Regions from separate parts of the Erwinia psychrophila genome, predicted to be linked through region 1. Evidence: riboswitches for the same ligand, from Rfam matches in the RefSeq annotation. Region 1 holds a riboswitch; each other region holds the start of a gene.
What was found. A riboswitch is a leader RNA that binds a small molecule or an ion and turns the genes downstream of it on or off. The one in region 1 is predicted to bind thiamine pyrophosphate.
Positions count from the first base shown of each region.

Region 2: linked by a shared signal. The riboswitch ahead of thiB (thiamine ABC transporter substrate binding subunit) and the one ahead of thiM (hydroxyethylthiazole kinase) in region 1 are both predicted to bind thiamine pyrophosphate.
Region 3: linked by a shared signal. The riboswitch ahead of thiC (phosphomethylpyrimidine synthase ThiC) and the one ahead of thiM (hydroxyethylthiazole kinase) in region 1 are both predicted to bind thiamine pyrophosphate.

Region 1 is NZ_JBCHVB010000003.1:244,690-251,462, reverse strand. It holds gene AAH446_RS10025 (mannitol dehydrogenase family protein) at 1-1,448, shown strand, start outside; gene AAH446_RS10020 (GntR family transcriptional regulator) at 1,551-2,237, shown strand; gene thiD (bifunctional hydroxymethylpyrimidine kinase/phosphomethylpyrimidine kinase) at 2,442-3,242, opposite strand; gene thiM (hydroxyethylthiazole kinase) at 3,239-4,027, opposite strand; TPP riboswitch at 4,063-4,159, opposite strand; partial or broken gene AAH446_RS10005 (IS630 family transposase) at 4,478-5,524, shown strand; gene AAH446_RS10000 (N-acetylmuramidase domain-containing protein) at 5,644-6,773, shown strand, end outside.
Region 2 is NZ_JBCHVB010000002.1:277,860-284,632, forward strand. It holds gene AAH446_RS07335 (DedA family protein) at 12-779, shown strand; gene thiQ (thiamine ABC transporter ATP-binding protein ThiQ) at 823-1,524, opposite strand; gene thiP (thiamine/thiamine pyrophosphate ABC transporter permease ThiP) at 1,508-3,118, opposite strand; gene thiB (thiamine ABC transporter substrate binding subunit) at 3,094-4,080, opposite strand; TPP riboswitch at 4,123-4,229, opposite strand; gene sgrR (HTH-type transcriptional regulator SgrR) at 4,265-5,926, opposite strand; gene AAH446_RS07360 (MFS transporter) at 6,172-6,773, shown strand, end outside.
Region 3 is NZ_JBCHVB010000012.1:5,754-12,526, reverse strand. It holds gene AAH446_RS19365 (HesA/MoeB/ThiF family protein) at 1-145, opposite strand, end outside; gene thiE (thiamine phosphate synthase) at 135-782, opposite strand; gene thiC (phosphomethylpyrimidine synthase ThiC) at 779-2,713, opposite strand; TPP riboswitch at 2,797-2,897, opposite strand; gene rsd (sigma D regulator) at 3,019-3,525, opposite strand; gene nudC (NAD(+) diphosphatase) at 3,607-4,380, shown strand; gene AAH446_RS19340 (bactofilin family protein) at 4,524-5,228, shown strand; gene hemE (uroporphyrinogen decarboxylase) at 5,405-6,472, shown strand; gene nfi (deoxyribonuclease V) at 6,475-6,773, shown strand, end outside.

The DNA of each region.
Region 1 (6,773 bases):
AAGGCACCCTGATCCCCCGTTACGATCGTTCCGGGCTGCATACGCGCATCGTACACATTGGCTTCGGGGCTTTTCACCGCTCCCACCAGGCCGTCTGTGCGGATATCCTGGCGGCTGAACATCACAGCGACTGGGGGTATTGTGAATGTGAAACCAACACCTTTAATCAGGGTGAGTTGATCAACGCGCTGCGCCAGCAGGATATGCTTTACAGCGTGACCGAAATGGCCGACAGCGGCCTGAGCACCCGCGTCGTTGGCGTGGTGAAGCAGGCGCTCTACCGCAACGGTGACGGCATCGATACCATTATCGCCACCATGTGCCAGCCGGATGTGGCCATTGTTTCCATTACCGTGACCGAAAAAGGGTACTGCTATCAGCCCGCTACCGGGCAGCTTATCTCCGACCATCCCGCTATTGTTCACGATCTGGCGCACCCTGAGGATCCGCAATCGGTGCCGGGCGTCATTCTGGCCGCCATCCGCCGCCGCCGTGATGCCGGTTTAGCGGCTTTCAGCGTGATGTCCTGCGACAATATGCCGGAAAACGGCCACGTCACCCGCAACGTGGTGACCCAGCTCGCTGAGCGTCTCGATCCGGCACTGGCAGACTATATCCGCGCCAACATTACCTTCCCTTCAACGATGGTAGACCGCATCGTTCCCGCCATGACCGCAGAGGCGTTCAACGCCCTGAAGGAGACGCTGGGCTGTGCCGATCCGGTCGGCGTTGAGTGCGAGCCGTTCTTCCAGTGGGTGATTGAAGATAACTTCGTCAGCGGTCGTCCCGAGTGGGAGAAAGCGGGCGCCGAGCTGGTTGCTGACGTGCTGCCTTTTGAAGAGATGAAGCTGCGTATGCTTAACGGCAGCCACTCGCTGCTGGCCTATCTCGGCTACCTGGCCGGCTATGAGCACATCAGTGACTGCATGGAAGATGCGGCCTTTTTACAGGCGGCAAGAAAGCTGATGTTAGACGAGCAGGCGCCGACGTTACGCACCGAAAATGTGGATCTGGTCGCCTATGCGGATTCGCTGATCGCCCGCTACCAGAACCGGGCTATCCGTCACCGCACTTATCAGATCGCCACCGACGGTACGCAGAAGCTGCCGCAGCGCTGGCTGGACAGCATTCGCTGGCACCTGAATAACGGCAGCCGTTTCGATCTGCTGGCGCTGGGCGTGGCGGGCTGGATCCGCTATGTTGGCGGCGTTGACGAAAAGGGCCAGCCGATTGAGATTAACGATCCTATGCATGAAGAGCTTGCGCGCCTTGTAGCGTCAAGCCAGGAAGGCGAAGCGCGCGTCACCGCGCTTCTTTCGCTGAAGTCGGTATTCGGTGACGATCTGCCGGACAGTACGCTGTTCCGCGAAAAGGTGATCCACGCCTATCAGCTCCTGCTTAAGCTGGGAGCAAAAGAAGCGGTCAGGCAGGTCGTTACGGCTGACTGATTGTTTCACGGCGAAAGGGCTGGCGCTGGTGCATCAGGCTGATTAGACTGGATGTTCCTGCGCCAGCTTCACTGACGCCTTACCCATAACGAATCGTGCCGAATGTCTATTGCTTACACCATTACCGCCAGTGAACCCGTTAATCAGCAGATCTATCGCTTTTTACGCCAGGATATTGTGACCTGCGCCATTCCGCCGGGCTCCCTGCTCTCCGAAAAAGAGGTCTCAGCCCGCTTCAACGTTTCGCGCCAGCCGGTGCGTGAGGCCTTTATCAAGCTGGCCGAGGCGGGTCTGGTGCAGGTGCTTCCCCAGCGCGGCACCTTTGTGCGAAAAATTTCCGCGCAGCGCGTCGCCGACGGTCGTTTTATCCGCGAGGCGGTAGAGGTGGCGGTGGTACGCCGGGCGGCCACGGAAGCCTCTGCGGCTTCCCTGGCGCGACTGGAACATAATCTCCAGCTACAGAAAATGGCCGCGGCACGCCATGACAGTCACGCCTTTCTGCTGCTGGATGATGAATTCCATCTGATCATCGCCCAGAGCATTCAGTGCGAACTTGCCTGGCAAACCATTGAAAACATCAAAGCCGCGATGGATCGGGTGCGTTTTCTGACCCTGAGTAAAGTTTCCCCGCCGGATATTCTTATCGAGCAGCATTATGAGATTTATGAAGCGCTGGTGGCGAAGGATGTCGCCGGCGCTGAACGCGCACTGCGTCACCATCTTCAGGAGATGATCTTTTCGATCACGCCGATTGCCGAACAGAACAGCGAATGGTTTGAGCAAACCTGATGTGTCGATAAGCGCGAACCCGCAGGCACAGGGCCTGCGGGTTTGTGCTGCAAGGCGCCCGGAATACGCTTCCCGCATGACAAACTGGTAAAATTACCGGGCAATGAGATCGCTCCCGGCCCCCAGCAGCTCTGACGCTCAGCGCACCCTTACTCACTTCAACTGACGCGACTTTTTACTGAGAAACCACTAAAAGCCCGCCCGCTACCACCAGCGCCAGAAATGATGCACCGGACCGTTGCCCTTACCCACCTCCAGCGTACCGGCATGTTCAAGCGCGCCCTGTAACCAGCCTTTAGCTTCATGCAGCGTGTTCTCCCAGCTTTCATGCCGGGGCCGGAGCGCGGCCAGCGCCGCGGAGAGCGTACAGCCGGTGCCGTGAGTGTGCCGGGTTAGCACGCGCGGCGCGGAGAAACGCCGTTCACCGTCGCGGGTAATCAGCCAGTCGGGGCTTTCCGTATCGCTGAGATGGCCGCCTTTCATCAGGACCGCCTGGCAGCCTGACGCCAGCAGCGCTCTGCCCTGCTGCCGCATCTCCTGCTCACTGGTGGCGACCGGGCATTCCAGCAACGCTGCGGCTTCGGGCAGGTTCGGGGTGATCAGCGACACTTTTGGCAGCAGCCGCTGGCGCAGCGTCGCCACCGCGCCGGGCGTGAGCAGGGCATCGCCACTTTTCGCCAGCATCACCGTATCCAGCACGATCCAGGGCACCGGTGCGGCCTGTAGTCCTTCCGCCACCGCCTCGATAATATCGCTCTCCGCCAGCATGCCGATTTTGACACTGTCGATGCGTACATCGCTCAGCACCGAGGCCAGCTGCGCCGCGACGAACTCAGGCTCAATGCGATACAGCGACTGTACGCCGCAGGTGTTTTGCGCGACCAGCGCGGTAATCACGCTGGTGCCGTAAGCACCAAGGGCGGAGAAGGTTTTCAGATCGGCCTGGATGCCCGCGCCGCCGCTGGGATCGGTACCGGCAATGGTCAGTGCGTTAATGCGTTTCATTGCAGCGTCTCCCCCTTCAGGCTGTAGAGCGTATCCAGAAAGGCGGCAACAAAGCTGCCCGGTCCGCCCGCCGTGGCAGCCCGCTCTCCCGCCAGGCTCATCACCCGGCAGGCGCTGGCGACGTGACTGAGCCGATCGCCCGGCAGCGCGGTGAACGCGGCCACCACCGCCGACAGCGCGCAGCCCGTGCCGACAACGCGCGTCATCAGCGGCGATCCGCCCGGCACCCGCAGGCAGCGCTGACCATCGGCGATAAAATCCTCCTCGCCGGTCACGGCGACGATGGCACCACAGTCGAGCGCCAGCTGGTGAGCGGCTTCCAGGGCAGCGCTGGATGCGTGCAGGCTGTCCACGCCGCGTCCGGAGACGGCCTGACGCGCCAGCGCCAGAATTTCAGAGGCGTTGCCGCGGATAGCCGCAGGCCGGTGCGCCAGCAGCCGCTGGCAAAACTCGCTGCGAAAGCTCAGCGCGCCTACCGCGACGGGGTCGAGCGTCCAGGGTTTGTCCGCCTTGACGGCAGCCAGCACCGCCGCCAGCATCGCTTCGCTGCGTGACTGCGTCAGCGTACCGACGTTAATCAGTACCGCATCGGCCAGCGCGGCAAACTGTTCTGCTTCCTGAGGCTCGATAACCATGGCAGGCGAGGCGCCGAGCGCCAGCAGCACATTGGCGGTAAAAGTTTGCACAACGTCATTGGTCAGGCAGTGTACGAGCGAAGGATTTTGATGAAAAAGGGCCAGTGAGGCGGCGGCATTGTCAGTGGTAAAGCAGTGAGGTTGGATCATGGTAAAGCTCCCAACCGGCGATCAAGAAGGCGATGCGGTCAGGCATCTGACTTCCCTCCGCTGGCATTATCCAGTTCAGGTTCAACGGGTATTTCTCAGCCTTCACAAAGAAGGGCACCCCGAGTCATTTAGTACAAATTAGCTTACTTTTTTCCAGCTTAGGGGAAGTGGCTTGCTGGTGCAAGCCTGCCCTCCCAAGGGATCGCTTCTTCACCTTGAAAATGCGCATGACCCCTTTTTAAACCTCATCCCACACACGAAAAAAAGGCTTAGTGCCCCTTTGTTATACCGCCCGCCCGTAATGCTTTGACCACTTCTCATAGAAAGCGTGAGCGATTGCAGGAAGCTGGCTTGTGAGGCTTTAATCTGGAAGTCTACATAATCGATTAATCTTCCGGTGTTACTGTGGATCAATCGCCAAACATCCCAAACCACCAACCGGACTGAGCGATGCCGATCATAGCACCAATTCACCGCGACGAACGACGTCTGATGCAGAAAGCGATCCATCAAACACGTGACAAGAACCATACCCGCAGGCTGACCGCCATGCTGATGCTGCACCGAGGTGACCGTGTCAGCGATGTCGCCAGAACGCTCTGCTGCGCCCGTTCATCCATTGGGCGCTGGATTAACTGGTTTACGCTTACGGGTGTCGAAGGTCTGAAATCATTGCCCACCGGACATTCCCGTCGTGGCCCTTCGGGCATATCTGCGTACTGTACGTGAACTTATAAAGTATTCTTCCGGCGATTTTGGTTATCAGCGCTCTCGCTGGAGTACTAAACTGTTAGCCTTAAAATCAAAGAGATAACTGGCTGTCGCTTACATGCTTCAACGGTAAGTCGCTGGCTTCCCGCTGCTGGTCTGGCGAAGGGCTGCCCCTACGTTGCGTATTCGCGACCCACATAAAGAAGAAAAATGGCCGCTATTGCAAAAGTGCTCGCCGGATGTAGCGCTGAACATCCCGTATTTTACGAGGATGAGGTGGATATCCATCTCAACCCAAAAACCGGTGCAGACTGGCAATTACGCGGCTAGCAAAAAAGCGTTGTCACACCGGGGCAGCATGAAAAATATTATCTTGCAGATTCTCTGCACAGCGGTACCGGTCGGGTCAGTTATACAGGCGGGAGCAGCAGAGGTTCAGTCCTGTTCATCAGCCTGCTGAAACACCTTAAAGCCACATATCGTCGGGCAAAAACTGTCACGCTGATGGTGGATAACTACATCATCCATAAAAGTCAGCAGACGCTGCACTGGCTGAAGCAGGATCCGAATTTCCGGGTAATTTATCAATCGGTTTACTCACCATGTGTCAACCATGTTGAACGGTTGTGGCAGGCGCTGCATAACACAATAACCCGAAACCATCAGTGTCGCTCAATGTGGCTGCTGCTACAGAAGGTTCATCACTTTATGAAAACGGTAAGCTCATTCCCTGGAGGGAAATACGGGCAGCCAATAAGTGTAGCGGTATTAGGAACAGCTATTTAGTATATTTCCATTTACTACTGCTTTATTCAGTAGCAAATTTATCCACTTATGGAAGTTTGGGTTATGTCTTAAGCAGTGTATGATGAACAAATAACCACCATAAGTTCAGGGAGAACAAGATGAAAATGGTACTGCCAGTTGATGGCTACCGTTCGGCAACGGAGTTCATGGAAGCAATACAGGGCAGTGAGGGAGATACTCACTGGTTGATGAAAAAGGCGGAGCATTGGCATGGTGGCATCCATCTTTATGATAGTTTTGCGGGTAATGCTGTATTTAAACCCGACAGCCACGGTCTGAAATGCATGACTGATGGTCAGGTGGTCGCCTGGCGATTAAATGATGATTACCAGACCGCCCCGTTCAAAAAGAAGATGCTAAAATTCAGCTCCACTTTTGTTCTCATCAAATCAATCTGTACCCCGGATAAAGACAAACCCGATAACTCACTGGACTTCTATACACTGTGGATGCAGATAGCTCCGCTTTCTGAATATGGCATTACAGACACACGAATCGCGACAGTGACCGCCAGTGCGCTGAAAATTCGCCAGGACAACACCTCTCCCGGCTGGATACGCAGTGGGCTGAGGGAAGGGGTCAACGTCCCCCGTGATGCGCTGCGTCACTATGAGGTGCCGCAGGATACGCAGACCACACTGCCGCGCGGTACTGTGGTGGAGATTAAGCAGGAGGCTTCATTTCTGCTGAACGGCAGGCCGGCCCCGTTTATCTTCATGTCCGTGGTGTCGGTACCGGAAGGCACGAAAAGCGGATTATCCGCCGGTGAGTCCGGCTGGATCTCCGGGCTGGATAAGTTTGTGAAGCGGCAGGGCGATGCGCTGCCGGCGTGGATGCAGGCAGCCCGTCAGCACGGGGTGTTTAATCAGGTGGTGACGGTTTCCGGCGAGAATGCGCCGGCGGTGAAGGCCGGGGAGATTATCGGTCACCTGAGTCTGAACGAACGTCCGTCCGGCGGGCCACAGCACTTCTGCCATCTGGAAGTATTCAGCCAGGATACCCGGATGAAGGATTTTCTGGCGAACAAGACCGGGGTAACGACCGGCGCGGCAGAGCTGCACACGCTGGCGGATAAAACCCGCTGGATGCACCGGGAGCAGGATAATTCGTTTGTGGTGGCCGGCGTGGGGGGAGATCCTTCCCCCACAACTGCAGAGCGATGCACCCCGGAGAGCGAGTGTCGCCGGCTGGACGCTGACGGGAAGAGCTGGTATTACATTCCCGGCGA
Region 2 (6,773 bases), on a different contig from region 1:
ACGTGAGTGATATGGAAGCCTGGCTACAACATCTTATTACGCAATCACTTGCCTGGTCGCTACTGGCTGTTGGGCTGATTACCTTTTTAGAATCGCTGGCGCTGGTCGGGCTGCTGCTGCCTGGAACCGTACTGATGGCCTCTTTCGGTGCCCTGATCGGCAGCGGGCAGATTGGCCTCTATCCCGCCTGGGCCGTCGGCACCCTGGGCTGCCTGCTGGGCGACTGGGCTTCCTATCTGATTGGCTGGCAGTTCAAAGGGCCGCTGCACCGGTGGTCGTTTATCAAAAAGCACAAAGGCCTGATGGATAAAACGGAACATGCGCTGCATCAGCACAGCATGTTTACCATCATCGTTGGCCGCTTTGTGGGGCCGACCCGTCCGCTGATCCCGCTGGTGGCGGGAATGCTTGAGTTGCCGGTAAGAAAATTTATCCCCCCGAATATCACAGGCTGCATACTCTGGCCGCCGCTTTACCTGCTGCCGGGGATCCTGGCCGGGGTGGCGATCGACGTGCCGGAAGGGACCAACAGCGGCGCATTCAAGTGGCTGCTGCTGGGGGTTACGCTGCTGCTCTGGCTCGGCTTCTGGTTAGGCTGGCGCTGGCTGCGGGCAAAAAAACAGTCCGACTGGGCGACGCCGCTGCTGCCCTCCTCGCGTCTGCGCTGGCTCGCCCCGCTGGCGATGCTGCTGGCCGTTGCCTGCTTTACGGCTATCCAGTTTCATCCCATGATGCCCATTTTCCGCCAGCTGCTGTGGCAGGTTTTTATCGGCGGCTGATCCCGCTGGCTGGCCTGGCAAAGTTTATGCCGGGCCCTGCCGCTTATCGCTGGCCTATCCCAAGCAGTTCCGCCTCCGGTACTTCGCCATTGAATAACGCTGCTGTACTGCCATCCCAGAACACGCTTCCCTCCACTATCAGGATGCTGCGCGGCGTTATACGCGCGGCGTCTTCAACGCTGTGCGACACCATCAACAGGGTAATAGCGCGTTCTGCACAGACTTCATCAACCAGCTGCAGCATCTCTTTTCTCAGCGCCGGATCCAGCGCTGAAAACGGCTCATCCAGCAGCAGAACCGGCTGCTGACGGACCAGGCAGCGGGCCAGCGCCACGCGCTGGCGCTGGCCGCCGGAAAGCTGGCCGGGAAGGCGCTGCAGATAGGTTTCCATCCCGACGCGCTTCGCAATGTCCTGCAGCTGCTGCTTTTGCGCATGATTCAGTTTCAGGCCGGGGTGAAGCCCCAGGCCGATATTCTGCGCCACGGTGAGGTGGGGAAAAAGATTATTCTCCTGAAAGAGCATCGAGACCGGACGCTGAGCCGGTGGCGTATGGCTGTGCGGCTGGTGATTAATGTGCAGGCTGCCTCCTTCAACCGGAAGGAAACCGGCAATCAGGCTGAGCAGGGTGCTTTTGCCCGCGCCGCTGGGGCCAAGAATGGCCACCCGCTCTCCCGGCTGCATGCTGAACGAAAACCGCATCGGCAGAGTATGATAAAGATAAGTCAGATCAGTCAGCGTCAGCATGGCGTCCCGGCAGTTTTTCAATCAGGGTGAACAGCAGAAAGCACAGCAGCAGGAGCAGCAGCGCGGTAACCGCACCGTCGCTGCTGCGGTATGACCCTATTTGCTGATAAAGGTAGAACGGCAGCGTGCGGAAATCCTCGTTGCCGAAGAGCGCAACCACGCCAAAATCGCCGATTGATAACACGCTGGCAAAGGCCAGCGCCTGGGCGATCGGGCGCTTCAGCGCTTTCAGCTCAATCAGCCTGAGCCGCTGCCAGCCCCGGATATCCAGCGACAGGCAGAGGCGGTTATAGCGTTCAGCGATATCGCGCAGCGGATTTTCCAGCACCTTCATGGCATAGGGGATCGCCATCAGCGCATTAGTGAAGATGACAATGCCGTCAGCCTGCTGCGGCAGACCAACGGTTTCGTTGAGCAGCATAAAGAAGCCCGTCGCCAGCACAATGCCCGGCATGGCAAGGATAAGCATTCCGCTCAGCTCCAGCAGCTGGCCCTGCAAAGCCCGCTGGCGCAGGCGAAGCTCGCGGCTGCTCCAGAGCAGCATCATGGTCAGCAGCACGCTCAGCAGGCCGGCACCAAGCGCAATGCGCAGCGAGGTGAGGGTAGCCTGCCAGAGCGCCGGTTCCTGCAGGACCGCGATCATCCCGCCATTGACGCCATCCACCATGACCGCCAGCAGCGGCGGCAGCAGCAGCAGCAGGGCCAGCGTAATCAGCAGGACGTCCGTAATCCTCGCCGTCAGGCTCTCTTCCGGGTTACGCCAGCCGCCAATACTGGCGACGCCGGAAGGAATAGCTTTGCTGAGCCGCTGGCTGAGCATGACCAGACCGAGGCAGCAGACCATCTGGACCATCGCCAGCAGGGCGGCCCGGCCGGGATCGTAGTCGAAGCTCAGCGCCTGGAAAATGGCGAGTTCAATGGTGGTCGCCTGCGGGCCGCCGCCGAGTGACAGCACGGTAGCGAAGCTGGCGAAGCAGAGCATAAAAATGAGCGCGCCAGCAGGCAGGATCTGCCGCCGGAGCCAGGGCCACTCCACTATCCGGAAATGATCCCAGCCGCGCAGGCCGAGCTGAGCGGCAAGCTGACGCTGTTCGCCGGGGATCTGCTCAAGCGTCTGCAGCAGTAAGCGCGCCGCCAGAGGAAGATTGAAGAAAACGTGCGCCAGCAGAATGCCCTGCAGGCCATAAGGCGAGAAAGTGTAGTCAATCCCCAGCAGTGCGCTGAGCTGAGCCAGCCAGCCGGTACGTCCGTAGACGCTGAGGATGCCAAACACCGCCACCAGCACCGGCAGCACCAGCGTCATCGCACAGAGGCGAAGCAGCGTTTCCCGGCCCGGGAACCGGCGGCGGTAGAGCGCCCGCGCCAGCGGAATGGCCGGAAGAACGGAGAGCGCGGCGGAAAGGAACGCCTGCCAGAAAGAGAAGCGCAGTACGTGCCACAGGTAGTCATCCTGCCAGAGATCGCGCCAGGCGATGGCGGGGGCGTTTCGCCACAGCGCGGTAAAGGCCAGCAGCGCCACGGCGACCAGCAGCGTCGCCGCCAGCGCGCCGGGCAGCAGCCAGCCTGCGATCAGCGGCTGACGGCGCGTTGCCATGCGGCTATCCACTGGCTGCGCTTATCGGCCACTTCCTCAGGGGTGAACTGTAGCGTGGTGGCAGGAAGGGGCAGCTTATCAAAACCTGCCGGTAAATCCGATTTGATCGCCGGATACATCCAGTTGCCGGTGGGAATGGTTTTCTGAAAGCCGTTATCCAGCATAAAGGTCAAAAACTGTTGCGCCAGCGCAGGCTGCCCGCTTGATTTCAGCATGCCGGCCACTTCCACCTGAAGGTAGTGACCTTCACTGAAGTTTGCGGCGGCGTACTGCGTTTTTTTCTCTTCAATCAGGTGATAGGCGGGGGAGGTGGTGTAGCTCAGCACCATATCGCCTTCTCCTTTCAGGAACAGGCCATAGGCTTCGCTCCACCCTTTGGTGACGGTAACGGTTTTCTTCGCCAGCTTCTGCCAGGCCGCAGGCGCATCATCGCCGTAGACTTTCTGCATCCACAGCAGCAGCCCCAGCCCAGGCGTGCTGGTGCGGGGATCTTCATAGATCACCCTCAGCGGCTGCTCGCTCTCTACCAGTTCTTTCAGGCTCTGCGGCGGGTTTTTGAGTTTGGTTTTATCGTAGACGAAGGCAAACCAGCCGTAGTCAAAAGGCACAAAGGTCTGGTTGTGCCAGCCGCCAGGGACGGTGGTCTGGCTGGTATCCACCTTAGCTGGTGCAAACAGGCCGGTTTTTTCCGCGGCTACCAGCAGGTTGTTATCCAGCCCAAGCACCACATCCGCTTTGCTGTTTTTTCCTTCCATACGCAGCCGGTTCAGCAGCGAAACACCATCTTCCAGCGACACATATTTGAGTTCACAGTGGCAATCGGCTTCAAACGCTTTTTTAACCGCCGGGCCTGGGCCCCAGTCTGCGGAGAAAGAGTCATAGGTGTAGACCACCAGCGTTGGTTTGGCGGCAAAGACGGGAAGAGCGGTAAGCATCAGCAGGGGAAGAAGTTTCTTTAACACTTTGCGTTCCTTAAGTTAAGCGAGGCCGCAAAGGATCTGAGCAGGTAACAGCGTCTCAAATCCCTACGCCGGCATTATCCGGATCAGGTTCGACGGGTCTGTCTCAGCGTGCAGGCTTAAAGCACCTGCGCGCACCCCGTTGAGAAGGCGCTATTCTAATGATTTCCGGGCGGTAGCGAAAGCGTCATGATTCAGGCGGTGCGAACCAGGCGGACTTGAAATCGAACCAGCCGAGGGTGTTCATCCTGACGCCGCGCATACTGCGCTCGCCTTCAAGGAGTAGCCAGTGATGGAATAACGGGTGCAGGCTCCAGGTATTGACGAGCTGGCGGCTCCAGTCGGCCAGCGAAAGCTTCTGTTCGCGCCAGCGTTGGGCATCCCGCTGCCAGTCAATCGGCACGCAGTGATGCAGCAGCGGGATCTCATACAGCAGGGAAAAGAGCGAGAACTCCAGCGGCAGGGTGAAGTTGGCGCTGCCGAGCCAGATATCGCTTTCCGCGTCGCCCCGGTGCCAGGTGGCATAGTCGACCTGGCGCGTTACCAGGCTGACACCGTGTGCCGCCAGCAGCGGCGCCAGCGCGTTAGCGATCGCTTGATGTTCAATATGGTCGTTGTACCAGGTCAGCGTAATTGAGGTCAGTTCAGGAGGCTTTTCCGTCACCGCCATATCGCGCCGGTGATGCCAGCGGGGCAGCAGGCCGTAGGCGGGGAACCAGTAGCGCTGATAGCCGATGCCGGAATGGTTCAGCAGCGCGACAGGATTGAAGATCATGCTGATCCAGCGCCGCACCTGCTCGTTCTGCCCCAGCGGCGAACGCTGATCGAACAGCAAAAAGTAACAGCCTTCTTCGAGGCGGCTCTCTTCCGATTTTTCGTCCACGCTGGCACCTTCCAGCTTTACGCCCGAATAGACCAGCTCATCGCTGATTTCCGGCAACACCCAGATATTCACTTCATCAATCAGCGCCCGGTAGCCGAAGTAATCATCAAAGGCGGCGATACGCAGCTGCGTTTGCTGGTTACGCACCACGGCGTACGGGCCGGTGCCGATCGGCTGACGGGCAAAGTCGGGCAGGGTGTGCCATTCGTCGGGCAGGATCATAGTACTGATGCTGCCCAGCAGCCAGGGTAGCCAGCTATCCGGCTGATGCAGGTAAATATCCAGCGTCCACGGGGTTGGCGAGTCGATGCGATCAAAATGTGAAAAAAGCGGCTGTGATTTCAGTCGGTTGAGCGAACCAATCACATCCGCCATCTCCAGCTCCCGGCCGTGGTGGAAATGAATGGCGGGCCGGAGATAAAAACGCCAGTGCAGGGGCGATACCTGCTGCCAGTGGTGGGCGATATCGGGCTCGATTTCCCCGTTTTCCTCATTTATATGCGTCAGACCGCTGAAAATCTGCCGGGCAAGGTGGGTTTCCGATCGCCTGAGCGGGGTGCCGGGCAGTAAATTGAGCAGCGACCGGTAATAGAGCACGCGAAGAATATGCTTGCCCTGCCGGAAGCTGCGGCCCAGGTGAGAGACCAGCATCTGCCGTACGGTATGCTTATCCCCGACAAGCTGCACCAGCTGATCGATGCGATCCTGCTCCAGCAGCTCCTCCGCCCGCTGCTGCTGAAGCGCCAGCCCGGTATAAAGGAAGCGCAGCGCCGAGCGCTTCCCCCGTCCCGCCTCTGCCTGCCACTCCAGCCAGCCTTCCGCCTGCATGGCGTTAAGCAGGTTACGCATATGGCGGCGGGAACAGCTGAGCTGAACGGCCAGCTCGCCAAGCGTGGTTTCCTTTGACTGACCGTTGCAGCTCTGCCAGAGGCGGATAAACTGCTGCTGTAAGCGGGAAGAGGACATAAAAGGGGAACCTTTTGTAAAAAGCGGTCTGTTTTTCCTGCCTTATATTAGGGCGATAATGGCTCCGATGAAAGAGCGGGAGGCATTCTCTGAATGGCGCTCTGGCATTATTTGAATCTGAGTATGGTGCATCTTCACCAGCCAGCGGGCATTATGTTCGCTGGCTTTTTTCGTCAGGCTTTTTTTCTTCTATGCTTCCTGTTTGTCGTCCGCGCCGGGCGGCTTTTGCCATTGAAGGACCAGGTATGAATATGCTCCGACCGCGTCGCCGTATTAATCCCGTTTACCTGGCCTTTATGGCCGTCTCTTTTATGATTGGCGTGGCGGGTGCGCTCCAGGCGCCCACCCTCAGTCTCTTTCTGACCCGTGAAGTGGCGGTACGACCGTTCTGGGTCGGACTGTTCTATACCGTCAATGCGATAGCCGGGATTGCCGTCAGTATTCTGCTGGCGAAGCGCTCGGATAATCGCGGCGATCGCCGCATGCTGATCCTCTTTTGCTGCGTGATGGCGACAGGTAACGCGCTGCTGTTTGCCTTTAACCGTGACTATCTGACGCTGATTACTTTTGGCGTGCTGCTCTCCGCCCTTGCCAGCGTGTCGATGCCGCAGATCTTTGCGCTGGCGCGCGAATACGCGGACAGTTCGGCGCGGGAAGTGGTGATGTTCAGCTCCGTGATGCGTGCGCAGCTTTCGCTGGCCTGGGTGATTGGCCCACCGCTGTCGTTCGCGCTGGCGCTAAACTACGGCTTTACCACCATGTTCGCGATCGCCGCGGGGCTTTTTGTCGTCTGCTTTGCGCTGATCTGGTTTGCGCTGCCCTCCGTGGCCCGCGTGGAGCAGTCGCC
Region 3 (6,773 bases), on a different contig from region 1:
CGAGATAAAGCGACGCAGGAGAACCCAGTCCGCCAAGCCCGACGATCAGTACGCTGGCCGCCTGTAATTTTTGCTGCCCCTCCAGGCCAAACTCTTCCAGCAGCAGCTGGCGGCTGTAGCGCAGGAAATCGCTGTCATTTAGCATCAGCGTCATCTCCCGTCCCGGCCAGCGCCAGCAAGGCGGCTGTGGCCGCCCGCCAGTCAGCGGCCTGGGTGATAGCGCTGACCACAGCGATGCTGCCCACGCCGGTAGCCAGCACCTGCGGCGCTCGCTCCAGAGTGATCCCACCAATCGCTACGGTGGAGATGCCCTTCAGGCGGGAGAGATGGCGTTGCAGTTCACTGAGTCCCTGTGGCGATGAGGGCATGACTTTGGTCTGCGTCGGGAACAGATGCCCCAGCGCGATATAGGAAGGTTGTTCTGCCAGAGCGCGATCCAGCTCCGCGTCGTCATGCGTGGAGAGGCCGAGACGTAAGCCCGCGCGGTGCAGGGCATCCAGATCCGCCACATCCAGATCCTCCTGACCCAGATGCACGCCATAGGCTTGATATTTAATGGCTGAACGCCAGTAATCATTGATAAACAGGCGTGCCTGATAACGTTTGCCCAGCGCGACCGCGTGAGCGATATCCTGCTCTACCGCCGCTTCCGGAAGATCTTTAATACGAAGTTGCAGCGTACGCACGCCAGCATCCAACAGGCGTTCAAGCCATGCCACACTCTCCACCACCGGGTAGAGACCAAGCCGCGCGGCAGTTGCGGGAAAAGGGCCGCGGCTCATGCTTTTTCCTCCCGAATCAGCGTGTCGGCAGGATGATAGAGTTCGCCGCCGCGCGTGCGGAAGGCTTCGGACATTTGCGCCATGCCGACCTCAATCGGCTGCGCTTCCGCCTCCAGGCGGGCGGCATAGTCGCGCACCTCTTGGGTAATCTTCATTGAACAGAATTTAGGCCCGCACATTGAGCAAAAATGGGCCACCTTGCCCGACTCCTGCGGCAGCGTCTCATCGTGGTAGGCTCGCGCCGTATGGGGATCGAGCGCCAGGTTGAACTGATCTTCCCAACGGAATTCGAAACGGGCTTTCGACATGGCGTTATCGCGGATCTGCGCGCCGGGATGACCTTTCGCCAGGTCTGCGGCATGTGCAGCAATCTTGTAGGTAATCAGCCCCTGCTTTACATCTTCCTTGTTGGGCAGCCCCAGATGCTCTTTTGGCGTGACGTAACAGAGCATGGCGCAGCCGAACCAGCCGATCATGGCGGCGCCTATCCCGGAGGTAAAATGATCGTACCCCGGCGCGATATCCGTCGTCAGCGGGCCAAGAGTATAGAAGGGCGCCTCGTGGCAATGCTCCAGCTGTTCTGTCATATTGCGGCGGATCATCTGCATCGGCACGTGGCCCGGGCCTTCGATCATCACCTGCACATCATATTCCCAGGCGATTTTGGTCAGTTCGCCCAGCGTATGCAGTTCGGCGAACTGCGCCTCGTCGTTGGCATCCTGGATCGATCCCGGGCGCAGGCCATCGCCCAGGGAGAGGGAAACGTCATAGGCGGCGCAGATTTCACAGATTTCACGGAAGTGCTCATACAGAAAGCTCTCTTTATGATGCGAAAGACACCACTTCGCCATGATCGAGCCGCCACGCGAAACGATGCCGGTCAGGCGCTTCGCCGTCATCGGGACATAGCGCAGCAGCACACCGGCGTGAATGGTAAAATAGTCCACGCCCTGTTCGGCCTGTTCCAGCAGCGTATCGCGAAACACCTCCCAGCTCAGGTTTTCCGCCACGCCGCTGACCTTCTCCAGCGCCTGATAAATGGGCACTGTACCTATAGGAACCGGGCTGTTACGCAGGATCCATTCACGGGTTTCATGAATATTACGGCCCGTGGAGAGATCCATCACCGTATCGGCTCCCCAACGGGCAGACCAGACCAGCTTCTCGACCTCTTCTTCAATTGAAGAGCTGACCGCTGAATTCCCGATATTAGCGTTTATTTTCACCAGGAAGTTTCGCCCGATAATCATCGGCTCAGACTCCGGATGATTAATGTTGGCCGGAATGATGGCACGGCCTGCGGCCACTTCATCACGGACGAACCCGGCGGTGATATTTTCCGGCAGGCTGGCGCCGAAACTGTGGCCGGGATGCTGTTGCAGCAAAACTTCGCTACGGATCCGTTCGCGGCCCATGTTTTCACGCAGCGCGATAAACTCCATTTCCGGCGTGATCACGCCCTGACGGGCATAATGAAGCTGCGTAACGCAGCGACCCTGCAATGCGCGGCGGGGATTCGGCAGCCGATCAAACCGCAGATGATCAAGCCCCCGATCGGCGAGACGCTGCTGGGTAAAAACGGAGCTGAGGTGCTCAACGGGGTGAGTATCATTGCGATCAACAATCCACGCTTCACGCATCCTTTCCAGGCCGGCATGAAGATCGATGCTGGCTTCAGGGTCGCCATAGGGCCCGGCGGTGTCGTATACCGGCACAGGTTCATTCTCTTCAAAGAGAGGTACTTCTTTACTGCCGCCGGTTTTCGTCGGGCTGAGCTGAATTTCACGCATCGGAACGCGGATATCTGGCCTTGAGCCGGTCAGCCAGATACGTTTTGAGTTAGGAAAGGCGGTGCCCTTCAGGGAAGCGATAAACTGTTGCGCTTCGGCACGCTGCTCACGACGGGTCAGTTTTTTAACATGGGTAGACATAGCACGTTCCTGAATAAAAAAGGGAAGTTGCTTGCCTGGAGTCCGGAGGAGTAAGCGCAGGATGTGAGGATTCACACCGTCACTGAATGTTTACTCTTGTTCCCTTCGCAGGTACTAACCTGATCAGGTTCCGCGGATCCCGAATTAACGGTCTCAGCCCCGAAGGGCACTCCGACAAGAAGAATTTCAGCCATCACTAAGGTCATGGCCAAAACGAGCAACGGATAAAACGCCGTTACCTTATTGCCCCTTCAGCATAAGGGGGCTTTTTTGAAACCACAAGAAGTTTACAATCTGATAACGTATCAGGCGGGACGCGCCAGCGCCGGATCGTTAGCCGCCGCGGGTTTCTCTGCCGTTTTCTCCAGCGCCAGCTGAATAAATTTATCCTCCAGCGTAAAGCGCGCTTCCAGCGCCTCGCCAACGGCGGAGAGCGCGTTCTGGAACTCAATGCAGTTGTCGTGATCGATAGCCGTTTCCAGATTGTTATCGTAAACCTGCATAATCTGCGCGGTATTTGCCTGCAGGGAAGGGTAGATCTGCGCCGCTTTGGCTAACTGCTGGCTGCCTTCCAGCTCTTCGATAAAACGTTCATAAACGGTAAAATGGCCGGTAGAAAGGTAATCGACCAGATTCTGGCAGAAGGTATCCAGCGCGTTTTCGTCAAGCGTGGTCAGCGATTCCTTGTTAGGCTTGATGCCAACTAGCTGATAATAAGCAACCAGTAACTCTTTACGGGCACGCAGACAAAAGTCCACAAGGTCGCTACATCCGCCTACGCGCGCGGTCAGGTCTTCTAACTGGTTAAGCATGAGTGGCTCCGTGAATATTAAGTAAAATCTGATCCCAATCCAGTAATGCAGAAAGCCCTGTAAAGCTGAGGAAAGCAATTTATGGAACGTGAGATTTCTAGCGTAGACGCTGGCTGGTGGGTTGTCAGCCACCAACATAAACTTTGGTTACCAAAAGGTCAATTACCGTTCGGCACGGCATGTGAGGTCGGACTTGTTGGATCGCAAGGATCGCTTATTGGTGAGTGGCTTGGCGATCCTGTCTGGCTGATCCGCGAAAGCCGATCGGACGACATGGGTTCGCTCAGGCAGCTTATCGATCAGGATGCCGGTCTGTTCCAGCTTGTCGGGCGAGGCATCCAGCTGGCGGAGTTTTACCGTTCGCACAAGTGGTGTGGCTATTGCGGACATGAGATGCACCAGAGCCGGACGGAGTGGGCCTGTCTGTGCAACCACTGTCGGCAGCGTTATTATCCGCAGATCGCGCCCTGTATCATTGTGGCTATCCGCCGTAACGATCAAATTCTGCTGGCCCAGCATACCCGACACCGTAACGGCATCTATACGGTGCTGGCGGGATTTGTGGAAGTCGGGGAGACGCTGGAGCAGACCGTCGCCCGGGAAGTGATGGAAGAGAGCGGTATCAAAGTGAAGAACCTCCGCTACGTAACCTCGCAGCCCTGGCCCTTCCCGCAGTCGCTGATGATGGCGTTTATGGCAGACTACGACAGCGGCGAGATCCACATTGACCCGAAAGAGTTACTGGATGCCGGCTGGTATCGCTACGATGCGCTGCCCCAGCTTCCGCCAGCCGGGACGGTAGCGCGCAGACTGATTGAAGATACCGTTGCCTATTGTCGCGCCGACGCTGAATAATGTTTAGCCGGTCGAAAAAACGGCCGGTTTTTATTGTGTCAGCAGGCGGTTTAAAGGTAATTTAGGGCAATCCCCCACCGGGACTTATCATATCGGGTTCTACCCTGTCAGATTTGAGTTTCCAGAAATTGAGCGTGGACAGAATGCCTGAAAGCAATACGCATTATTATCTGTGGGGAATATGGATATTCTGGGGCGGTAGCCTTATTGCATTCGCCCTCTCACTGAGAATACCCATGTTAATTGCGCTCGGCGGTATGGGAAGCTTATTCCTGCTGCTGATATTACGAAAACGACATAATGAAAGGATGATGACCAGCGTGTTCAATCTCAAGAAAAAAGAAGAGGTTCAGCCAGCCAAAGCGGCGCTGACGCCAGCCAGCCCGGCGACATCCCCTGTTGCGCCCGTGTTGCCAGCCGAAGAGAACGGTTTTAAAGAAACAACGATTTCTCCGGGCACCTTATTACGTGGTGAGATAAGTATTGAAAATAACATTACTATAAACGGTATTGTTGAAGGCGATGTTACCAGCCAGAAAGTGACGCAAATAGGTAAAGAAGGCCAGGTTATTGGCAAAGTAAAATCGCAAAAGCTTATTGTAAATGGTCTGCTGAAGGGAAGTTGTTATGCTCAAATGGTGATTATTATGTCGCGTGGGCGAATAGAGGGTGACGTTTTTGCCGGTGAATTCTCAATTGAGAAAGGCGGCGTATTTATTGGTAACTCCCATCTGCTTGGCGAAAATAGCGCGCCGGGTGCGAAGAAAGAAAAAAAACAGGATGAAACGGCCGGTCAGCAACCCGCCGCGGCAGCCCCTGAGGTGAACCGGCTGCTCAAAAAAGCCTGACGATCTGCATTAGCCCCGTTTGACGCCTCTTTTCTTCTGCTCTCTTCTGTCTCTGTGCCCATTTTTCGCCGGGGTGGGGACAGGAACCTCATCCCACCGGCTCAATCTGCCGAGTGCTCAATCACCGTCCCGAATCAATGTTACACTACAGGCCTGTATGGAGAGAGAGCCCTGTGATGAAAGAACTGAAGAACGATCGTTATTTGCGCGCCCTGCTGCGCCAGCCCGTTGATGTGACACCGGTATGGATGATGCGCCAGGCCGGACGTTATTTGCCAGAATATAAGGCGACCCGCGCCATTGCGGGTGATTTTATGTCCCTGTGTAAAAATGCCGAGCTGGCCTGTGAAGTCACGCTGCAACCGCTGCGGCGCTATGCGCTGGATGCGGCGATCCTGTTCTCCGATATCCTGACTATCCCCGATGCGATGGGACTCGGGCTCTATTTCGAAACGGGGGAAGGTCCACGTTTCGCCTCACCGGTAACCTGCCGTGCTGACGTGGAAAAACTGCCGATCCCCGATCCCGAGCAGGAACTGGGCTACGTCATGAACGCGGTACGCACCATCCGTAAAAATCTGAACGGTGAAGTGCCGTTAATCGGATTTTCCGGCAGCCCGTGGACGCTGGCGACCTATATGGTCGAGGGCGGCAGCAGCAAAGCCTTTACCAAACTGAAAAAGATGATGTACGCAGAGCCAGAGACCCTGCACCTGATGCTCGATAAACTGGCCGACAGCGTCACCCTGTATCTCAATGCACAAATTCGTGCCGGGGCGCAGTCGGTCATGATTTTTGATACCTGGGGCGGCGTGCTGACTGGCCGCGACTATCTGGAGTTTTCGCTACACTACATGCATAAGATTGTCGATGGCCTTCTGCGTGAAAACGAAGGGCGCCGGGTGCCGGTAACGTTGTTCACAAAGGGCGGGGGCCAGTGGCTGGAGGCGATGGCGGCAACCGGCTGCGATGCGCTGGGTCTGGACTGGACGACGGATATCGCTGATGCGCGGCGTCGCGTGGGAGACAAGGTTGCGTTGCAGGGGAACATGGACCCCTCCATGCTCTATGCACCACCGGCCCGCATTGAGCAGGAAGTTGCCGGTATTCTGCAAGGGTATGGCAAAGGCACCGGTCACGTTTTCAACTTAGGCCACGGCATTCATCAGGACGTGCCGCCGGAACACGCAGGCGCTTTCGTTGAGGCGGTACACAAACTTTCCAGGCCTTATCATCAGGACTAAACATGGATATACAGGTATTACGGCAGGAACAGCTAACCCGTGCGGCAGAAGTGGTACGAGAAGATGACTTTGACGTAATGCCGCCGCGCTATATCGGCGGTGCCGACGTAGGGTTTGAACAGGGGGGTGACGTAACGCGCGCAGCCCTGATTATTCTTGAATATCCTTCGCTGAAGCTGGTCGAGCATCGCGTGGCGAGTATTGCCACAACAATGCCTTATATACCCGGCTTTCTCTCCTTCCGGGAATATCCGGCGCTGCTGGCGGCGTGGCAGATGCTGGAGCAGCAGCCCGATCTGCT